3 regions of the Ornithinibacillus jepli genome follow, and region 3 is predicted to be linked to each of the others. Evidence: a T-box and tRNA genes for the amino acid it is inferred to sense, from the RefSeq annotation. Region 3 holds a T-box; the other regions hold tRNA genes.

What was found. A T-box is a leader RNA that pairs with one kind of tRNA and senses whether it is charged. The one in region 3 lies ahead of argS (arginine--tRNA ligase), so its partner is inferred to be a tRNA-Arg.
Region 1: it encodes a tRNA-Arg, which carries the amino acid that the T-box ahead of argS (arginine--tRNA ligase) is inferred to sense. The anticodon was not compared.
Region 2: it encodes a tRNA-Arg, which carries the amino acid that the T-box ahead of argS (arginine--tRNA ligase) is inferred to sense. The anticodon was not compared.

Annotation. Positions count from the first base shown of each region.
Region 1 is NZ_JBFEGG010000003.1:377,734-381,018, reverse strand. Features, by position in the region: gene AB1K81_RS13650 (helix-turn-helix domain-containing protein) at 1-115, shown strand, start outside; gene AB1K81_RS13645 (ImmA/IrrE family metallo-endopeptidase) at 293-748, shown strand; gene AB1K81_RS13640 (hypothetical protein) at 1,094-1,309, opposite strand; tRNA gene AB1K81_RS13635 (tRNA-Arg) at 1,666-1,741, opposite strand; gene clpP (ATP-dependent Clp endopeptidase proteolytic subunit ClpP) at 1,998-2,585, shown strand; gene AB1K81_RS13625 (HPr family phosphocarrier protein) at 2,671-2,925, opposite strand; gene whiA (DNA-binding protein WhiA) at 3,032-3,285, opposite strand, start outside.
Region 2 is NZ_JBFEGG010000002.1:660,164-663,448, forward strand. Features, by position in the region: gene AB1K81_RS11400 (deoxynucleoside kinase) at 12-695, opposite strand; gene AB1K81_RS11405 (deoxynucleoside kinase) at 711-1,355, opposite strand; tRNA gene AB1K81_RS11410 (tRNA-Arg) at 1,535-1,607, shown strand; gene AB1K81_RS11415 (DUF3231 family protein) at 2,326-2,874, opposite strand.
Region 3 is NZ_JBFEGG010000001.1:525,092-528,376, reverse strand. Features, by position in the region: gene argS (arginine--tRNA ligase) at 1-1,302, opposite strand, end outside; T-box leader at 1,344-1,570, opposite strand; gene AB1K81_RS02790 (hypothetical protein) at 1,708-1,911, shown strand; gene AB1K81_RS02785 (hypothetical protein) at 1,913-2,389, opposite strand; gene AB1K81_RS02780 (cell wall hydrolase) at 2,694-3,284, shown strand.

The sequences.
Region 1 (3,285 bases), on a different contig from region 3:
GGAATTCCATGATGCCGATTTAATGTTTAACGACCTTGCCAACATGACATCAGAGCAATTAGAAGAGGTTTATGAATTTATAAAATTTAAATTAAGTAAGAACAGGGAGAGTTAGTTTGTTTTACGAAAGGTAATTCCAACTAACAAAGAACACCTTTATTTTCGAGTAATACCACATCTAAAGAGAGCTATCAGGGTTAAACCAGGATTGGACTTTTAAGGGGTGCATAAATCTGCACTCCTCATCTTATACCACAAAATAGAACGTATATTCGTATTTAGGAGGATGGAAATGTATACGCATTTAGAAGATTTTGTTTTCAATTTATACAATAATTTATCCATTAGTCATCCTGAGCAATTAGATCTAGAGGATATTGCCATTAAACTCGGGATAAACCTTTATTATAGCTCCTCTACCTACAGATATGGTAATAGTATCATCCTTCAATATGATACCAAACAAAAACAATGGCAATTATTCGGACATGAAATATGTCATTTTTTAAGACACTTCGGTAACCAACTAACGATGAAAAAATCCTTTATGGACCTTCAAGAATGGCAAGCGAATCATTTTGCCTATCACTTTTGCGTTCCAACCTTTATGCTAGAAAAACTACACACACCTACGGTTACGGATATTATAAGCATATTTAATGTTGAATTCGATTTTGCACTCAGGAGGCTGGAAATGTATCAGAGTAAAATGATATTGGAGGGAGAAAAAATATGTTTGAGTATGTAACGTTTAAGTAAGGTTTGAAATCTGGTTAGTTGCCCACTTTTCTGTATAAAAAAGCAAGGGTAGAAATCACTCTCTATCCCTTGCTACTATTAATTTTGTAAAATGCCCCCAGAGGAATAGACCCGCGGCAAATTTGATAGGAATAAATAATAATATCACAATCAGAAATCCATACTTCAGAAAATCAAATGTTAAAAATTCAACTTGTTTTAAGAAAATGTTTCTAGAATTGATTTTTATAACTGTTCCTTGTTATTTGCTGCTTCCACATCTCGTTTAACATTTGAGTGTGCTCTCGCATCATCATTGCAGCCCATTTAAAACTTCCTCGATAGTTCATTCATATTATGCCCCCAATTTCTTTCTGACTGGTCCTGCTGAAAGGATATTCTCCAATTTAAACGTTCTAATCTTTTTACGCCAATAGCAAAAAGCCACAATAGATTCATCACGCATGCTAATTACACGGACAAACCTTTGGGTCACTTGACTTTTAGAGTCCATATAAAAGATAATGATTTTCTCTTTATTTTCGATGGAACGTAAGAATAATCCTTTCATCACAGACCACCCCCACAGAACATTTGTTCCTATTATATCATAAAACAAGAACGTGTATACCCCATATTCAGAAAAAATTAAGCTTAATTGAGTTTTTGCTTGGAGATGATTTTTGCAGAGTTAAATGGAAATCTAGTGGCACACCTTTTTAGGTACTGGAGTGCTTCCGAAAGTAGTTCAAGAACGATTGGAGTATAGTTCAATACAAAAAAACGTAGACATGTATTCTTATGTTATTTCAGGAATACAATAAATTGCAGCTATTATATACAAAATTCTTTATCTACGGCTAATTGGATAAAAAAAGCAAGGGAAGAAATCACTCTCTATCCCTTGCTACTATTAATTTTGTAAGACGCGCCCAGAGGGATTCGAACCCCCGGCAAACCTGGTACCGGAAACCAGTGCTCTATCCAGCTGAGCTATGGGCGCACAATATAGGATGGTCAAATAGAAAATCTGACACATAGGCTATTATAACGTTTGCGAACACAATTAACAAGTAATTTTAGTTGGAAAAGGTTTATTTCGTTGTGGTAAAGGGCATCATGAAAAGTATGATTTTTCCCTAATACATAATTTGAAATAATAGTCGAACGTTTTTGTTTGACCTTAATTGACCATTGTTATATGATGAAATTATCCAAAGATTGGATATATCCATAGAAAAGATTAAGGAGGAATTCCAATGAATTTAATACCTACAGTTATTGAACAAACAAATCGTGGTGAACGCGCATATGATATTTATTCCCGTTTATTAAAAGACAGAATCATTATGTTAGGAAGTGCAATTGATGATAATGTTGCAAATTCAATCGTTGCACAATTACTTTTCCTAGAAGCAGAAGATCCTGGGAAAGATATCTCTTTATACATTAATTCACCAGGTGGATCCATTACAGCTGGTATGGCAATTTATGATACAATGCAATTTATTAAATCTGATGTATCTACAATTTGTACAGGTATGGCTGCATCAATGGGTGCTTTCTTGCTTGCAGCTGGTGCTAAGGGGAAACGTTTTGCTTTACCGAACAGTGAAGTAATGATTCACCAACCATTAGGTGGTACTCAAGGTCAAGCAACTGACATTGAGATCCATGCTAGACGTATCATTCAAATGAGAGAAAACTTAAACAAAATTCTTTCAGAACGTACAGGTCAACCAATTGAAGTAATTAATCGTGATACTGAACGTGATAACTTCATGACAGCTGCTGGTGCAGTAGAATATGGTTTAATTGATAAAGTGTTAGAACGTAAGCCTGAATAATGAGAAGAGAGGGTGGATCCGAATGGATTCACCCTCATTTTCATTCATAATGTTATCTACTTCACATAGTAAGTTAATTAAAAAACTACTTTTTGCTAACAAATGATACTAAGTGATTTAGTGCCACTTCCTCATCAGAACCGTCAGCAATTAATTTAATGGACTCCCCAGTCGTAATTGCCAGACTCATTAACCCCATAATGCTTTTTGCATTTACTCGTTTACCCTCTTTCTCTAGAAATAAATGCGCAGCATATCGATTTGCTTCTTGCACAAACTGTGCAGCAGGTCTTGCCTGCAGCCCCGACTCAAGCTCAACTGTAACAACTCTCTCCACCATATTCTTCTCATCCTCCCCTATGTTAAGCAAAAACCAAATTGATGCATAATTAAAAAAATATTCATGATACACTATTATATCATGAATATTTTAAATGACAATTAAGTTAAGACAAAATTTCACCTTGTTTAATTTTTTCTGCAAATTCATCTATTTTCTTTAATCGATGATTTATACCCGACTTAGAAATTTTACCACTACTTACTAGCTCGCCAAGTTCTTTTAACGATACATCCTCGTGCTGAACACGTAATATCGCAACCTCGCGTAGCTTGTCAGGTAACGCTTCTAGACCAACGGTATTTTCAATCAATTTAATATTTTCAATTTGACGGAAAGCAGCACCAATCGTTTTATTCA
Region 2 (3,285 bases), on a different contig from region 3:
TTTTCATTATCTTATTTAATTAATTCTCTCGTTTCCCAACGTCTTGATTGTTGAATGAAATGACCAATCTTCTCTAATATTGGTTCAATAGAAGTATCATCATCCATTAAATCATAATCAGAAATGTTAATTCTTAAGATCGGACAAGCATTAAAGTTATTAATCCAGTTTTCATAGCGATTGTACATTTCTTCCCAATACGTAATTGGTGTGCTCTTTTCCATTTCACGTCCGCGTTCTTTGATTCGTTTTAGAACTTCATCAAAAGAACCCTCCAAGTAGATTAGTAAATCTGGATGTGGAAAATATGGTGTCATGACCATGGATTCGAATAGACTTGTATATGTTTCATAGTCTGTTTTAGACATCGTGCCATTTTCATAATGCATTTTCGCAAAAATTCCAGTATCCTCATAGATAGAACGGTCTTGAATAAAGCCGCCACCATATTCAAATATTTTCTTTTGCTCCTTAAAGCGCTCAGCTAAGAAGTAGATTTGTAAATGGAAGCTCCAACGTTCAAAGTCCGCATAGAACTTTTCTAAATACGGATTCGTATCTACTTTCTCAAATGACGTTTTGAAGTTTAATGCATTAGCTAATGCTTTTGTCATCGTAGACTTCCCTACCCCAACCGTACCAGCAATGGTAATAATACTATCATTTGGGATATGGTATTTTTCTCGTAAATTCATAGTGAAATCTCCTTATTATTTAGATATCATTTCAAAAGAGGTTAATTGCTTCTGTACCTGCTCAATTATCGAATGTAAATCAGCGTCATTCTTAACGAAGTCTATATCATCTCCGTTTATTCGGATAACTGGAATTTCTGGATGTAACACTTCAAATTCATTCATATATGCCTCATAATCTTCTGCGAGCTGTGCTAAATAGGATGCTTTAATATTTTGCTCGATTTCTCTACCTCGCATCTGAATCCGGTTTAAAATCGTATCGAGACTAGCATGTAAATAAATTAACATATTTGGAACAGGCATATCTGCTGTTAAGATGTGATAAATCTTCTCGTACTTATGAAACTTATCTGCTTGTAGTGTACGCTTCGCGAAGATCATATTTTTCGATATATGATAGTCTGAAACAACAGGCTTTTGTTTTGTTAAATATTTTTTATCTATATCTTCTAATTGTTTAAATCGATTGCAGAGAAAGAACATTTCTGTTTGGAAGCTCCACTCATCGATATCATCATAAAATTTACCTAGAAATGGATTTTCTTCTACAATTTCTTTTAATAAATAGAAGTTAAAGTGATCTGATAGCCGTTTAGCTAACGATGTTTTACCAATACCAATTGGCCCTTCAATTGCGATAAATGGGACCTCTGTCATTCTAGTTCCCCCAATCAAATGAAATACTGACAGATATCTTTTAATTTTATCATACTACGAATTTGCTATCTAGACTGTATTTGGAGGTTTGTAAAGTAATATTTGGTATATCGTTTAAGTTTTAGTACTTTGAATTTGGCCCCTTGTTTTGTATAATAATGATTATTCCTTAACTATTTGCCCTCGTAGCTCAGGGGATAGAGCATCGGTTTCCTAAACCGTGTGTCGCAGGTTCGAATCCTGCCGTGGGCGTCTTAGTAATTATTGAAAAGAAAACTCATTCCTTAAGGTAACGGGTTCGGATACGGGAGGGAAATTAGTTAATACCACAGTAAATTTCCGTTCAATTTGCACCAAATTGGTATACAAAATAACAATCAATTCCTCTTTATAGCAGGTATGCTTTTAGGATTGGTTGTTTGGATGTTACAAAAGAACAATAACCGGTTGAAGAATGTTTCCGAACTTATTATTAGGGCTTTACAAGTAGTTTCACTAATTATGATTATAGTAGGTTTTACAATAGCTTATTTAGACATTGTTAAAATTGGGATATATATATTCATTCTAACATTTGCAGTATTTTTGGTGCGAAAAACATTTTTATATATTCAAACTAAAAACTAACTTTCAATATTGGGTGCTTGAGTTGAATAGAAAGTTATAACGAAACGCTCTTAGAGTATTATTGCAAAGAGCGTTTTTTACTTTCCAATTAGGTTGCAAATTATAATGGGATCATTACAGCCCCATAAGCAATTTATTAACGGGGTTTGGCTTTGAATGTTTGTTTATGGCTATGAAATTAATCACAGTAAATTCAGATAACTTCAACCCTTACCTATTCGTATGAAGAACATTTGAATAGTATGAATCAATGAATGATAAGCTAAATTTAACATCAAGAATTAACAGACATCAAGCCCTGCATCTATTTGCAGGGCTAATTTGTTTTAATTTTCTCAGATTGTTACTGTTTTGGAATACCTGGAGGATAATAATAAGGAGGAACCTTTATATAACCTCGTTTTCTCATAACAACCTTTAACGAAGAACCAAATTTCATCTTTTCCAACATACAATGAGTAAATAGTAAACCGACATCATTTCTTATAGATTGACTTGCTGCTGTTGCACAATGAACTACTGCTGTGACTGTTTTTATGCTTAAGCCGTTCATTAGTTCGTCATCTGTCATTTTTGTTCCCAGCGGAACTGCGTTTGGATCTGAATTCGGTCTTTGCTCACTTGTCGGTGGTAGGGAAATCCCTTCTTTTTTCAATAAATCTTTAAATCGTTTCCCCTGTGAATCACATTGTTTTAAGCTTTGCTCTAACATTTCTTTCACTTTATCATCATTGGTCGAATTGAGACCGATTTGAATGAATATAGTTGCTTCATCCATTAGTGCGAGGTACATCCAACAACTCATCACTTCTCCTACATGAAGAGGGTTTTTAGGTTCATTGTCCAACTGCATTTGTAAATAATCTTTTATTGCTTCAAAAATAGTTGTCATTCTTACACCACCCAATAAATGCTTGATCTCTACAATTTTTGGCAATTTTATACAAAAAAATACCTATTAAATGTTGTACTTATATATGACAGTCCTTTCTTGTACGATGCTTTCACTAACATCTACCATAAAAAAATAAATTTTGTTTATGAGGTAATAGATTAGATAACTTCAATACTGGGGTATAAAAGAGAGATGAGATTTTACATATGAAATTGAAAATACGTCTAACAGCATGAAATAATACTTTTAGGTATTTTTCAAAATTTTTATCTCATGTGAATTAGTACACTTAAAGTAAAGGGTGCTTTACTTGAAAAGGTGATCTATTAAAATCGCCTTTTTATTATATTTAAAATTCTTCATTTGTTTTTGGAATATTATGTTAGTATTGATGTTGAAGTTATTCTG
Region 3 (3,285 bases):
TAATGAAAACTCAATGTCATTTAAGCGGTAGTTCTTTAAATCATGAAATACTATAGCCCCTACTCCGACCTGTTTTGCTATTTCCTCTTTATTTTCTAATCTTGGATTTTTTTCCTCAATATTATTTAGGGCTAATCGAATTGCTTCTTGAATGACCTCTTCTAATAAAATTACTTTCCCCTTACGAGTAGACATTTTCTTTCCATCTTTTAAAATCATTCCAAATGGAACATGCACCATTCCTTTTTGCCATTCAAATCCCATTTTTTCTAGTACTTGAAATAACTGTTTAAAATGAAGAGTCTGTTCATTCCCAACCACATAAAGAGACTTTGTAAATTGATAATTTTCCCTGCGATATATTGCTGCTGCTAAATCACGTGTAGTGTATAAAGTCGTTCCATCTTGTTTGGTTATTAAACTAGGTGGAAAACCTTCTAATTCGACTACTTGTGCACCATCTGATTCAATTAATAATTTCTTATCCTTTAAAATTTCCACTATCTTATCCATCTTATCATTATAAAAAGCTTCCCCATCATATGAATCAAACGAAATTCCTAACAGATCATATATTTTCCTAAACTCCTTTAACGACTCATCACGGAACCATATCCACAAATGAGTAGCTTCATCATCCCCATCCTCAAGGTTCTTAAACGCTCTTCGTCCTAATTCATTTAACCTAGGGTCATACTCTGCTTCCTCATGGAACTTCACATATAAAGTGAGGAGCTCTCTAATCGGACTTTCTTTAACCTTTTTCTCACTACCCCATTTCTGATAAGCGACAATAAGTTTCCCAAATTGCGTTCCCCAATCTCCAAGATGATTAATACGAACAACTTGATAACCATTCTTTTCAGCGACTAAGGCTAGAGCATTTCCTATAACCGTAGAACGTAAATGTCCCATTGAAAAAGGCTTCGCAATGTTAGGAGAGGAAAAATCAATGGTTATGGTTTGATCTTTCCCATTGGTTGCATCACCAAAAAGCTCTCTCTTGTTCATAACCTCATTTATTGTCTGCGATGCCACTGTTTTTTTGTCTAAAAACACATTAACATAACTACCAACTGCTTCTACTTTTTCAAATAAGGTAGAAGCGATTTCTCCAGCCAATTCCTTTGCAATAACCTGAGGCGATTTACGATAATACTTAGCTAACTCAAAACAAGGAAACGCAAAATCTCCTAGGGAATCATGTTTTGGTATTTCAATCATCATCATAATCTTTTCGTACGGAATTGTTTCTTCGATAAACTCAGTCAATACATTGGCAAACTCTTTTTTATACTCCATCTTTTCTTCCTCCATTAAAAAAGCTCCCGCCTCTTCATTCTAAAAGAGGCGAGAGCTATTATGATCCCGCGGTACCACTCCATTTGTTTTTAAAACATCCTTAGAAACCACTCGATATTGTTAACGAGGATCTCCCCGGCTTTCCCTACTTCTACTTCAAGAAAGCATCTCCAAAGTCCGCTTCATTGCTTGCTCGTGCACTAGGCTCCCACCATATCCCAGCTCGCTTAGCCTTACAAACAACTACTCTCTTTTTCATCGATCATCATATTTTGAATTTATATTATTGTAGCAGAATCATTGGTGCCTGTCACTACCCAAATTTAATGGAATTGCAATTTTTAAAATATAGTAATTTCCAACTATCCCTTGTATAATTAAATCAAATATTAAAGGAGTGATAACATGAGTAAGTCTAAAGCGTTAAAACAACGTGAAAAATTAATTCGCGAAGGAAGATTAAATCCAGAAATTAATCGTAGTCCTTATGCACAATTAGATTTAAGAACAAGAAAAACAAAAACGAAAAAAGATTACGAATACCGTATTAAACATAAGAACCGAAACCCTAAACAATGGGAAAATGGTTCTTTTTATTTTGCTATATGATTTACAAAAGAATGTGAAGAATTACAAATAAAAATAACGTCATTCCTATATATAAATGAATAAATCGCAGACGTACTGTAGGTTTGAATAAACGTAACCAACCAGTAAATACTTGGATAGCCAATGTAAATAATGCGATTAACCCTACTACCATTTTTTTGTTTTGGAAGGAAAATCCATAATGGTATATGATTATTAGTGCATGGATAAGTATTACGATAAATGCAATATTTCCAGTCCACCGATGGATCGTAACCACTTTCTTTGAAAATCGCGCTAATCTAATCTTCGTTTTTCTACTAGAAACATTCCGAATCGTTTCAAATACAGCATTTCTTGTCCAATTGTATAAAATAAATAAAGCCCCCATAACGCCTAACCATATATGTACCTGTACAAAAGGAAAAGCATTATGCCCTATGACCTTCCATAAAACAATTATGAGGAATATAAAATTTATAAAGAACCATTTACTCATGATGGAGATATCCTTTCAATAACGTTTAAAATCACCCTTATTAGCATATCAGATTTTATGAAGCGTAACATGCTCTTACCGTAACAATCCTGAAACAACTGTAACCTTCCCCCCTTAAAATGGGTGCATTACCACTATTTTGAAGGATTGCTGGGTTTAGCAAAAAATTCCACTTATATAAAGAGCCCTTGTCCAATCTATCATTCTATTATATGTCGCTGCATTACCATTTTTTACTACTGATAAACTATGTTACATCTAGTAACCTCTTAATTGTAGCCAAAACAATTAGGAGGTTTACAACATGAAAAAATTAAAAAAATCGCTAGTAACTTTAATATTAACTGTTTCCATAATTACTTTACCAACTGTGGGTGGTGCAGCTCCATATACAGTTCAACATGGTGACACGTTCTGGTCAATTGCTCAAAAATACGGCACTACAGTAGCTAATCTACAAATAGCTAACAGTCGTACTGGTAGTCTACTATTAGCTGGTGAATCTATTAAAGTTCCAGATAACATTTCGCAAGCTGATAAACAACTAATGGCAAAACTCGTTTCTGCAGAAGCAAAAGGTGAACCATATGCCGGGAAAGTTGCTGTTGCGACGGTCATTTTGAATCGTGTTGACCATAAAGAGTTTCCGAATACCATTAAAGAAGTGATTTATGAACGTTCAGCTGGTGGATATTATGCATTTACTCCTGTTCAAAACGGACAGATTAATGGTAGTTACACGCAAGAAGACATGAAAGCTGTTAATGAAGCAATTGCTTTCCGTGGACAAGGAAGAGGCTCTATCTATTTTTATAACCCTAAAACTTCATCAAGCAGTTGGATAACTACACGTGAAGAAACGGTAACAATAGGGAATCATCGTTTTGCAAAATAAT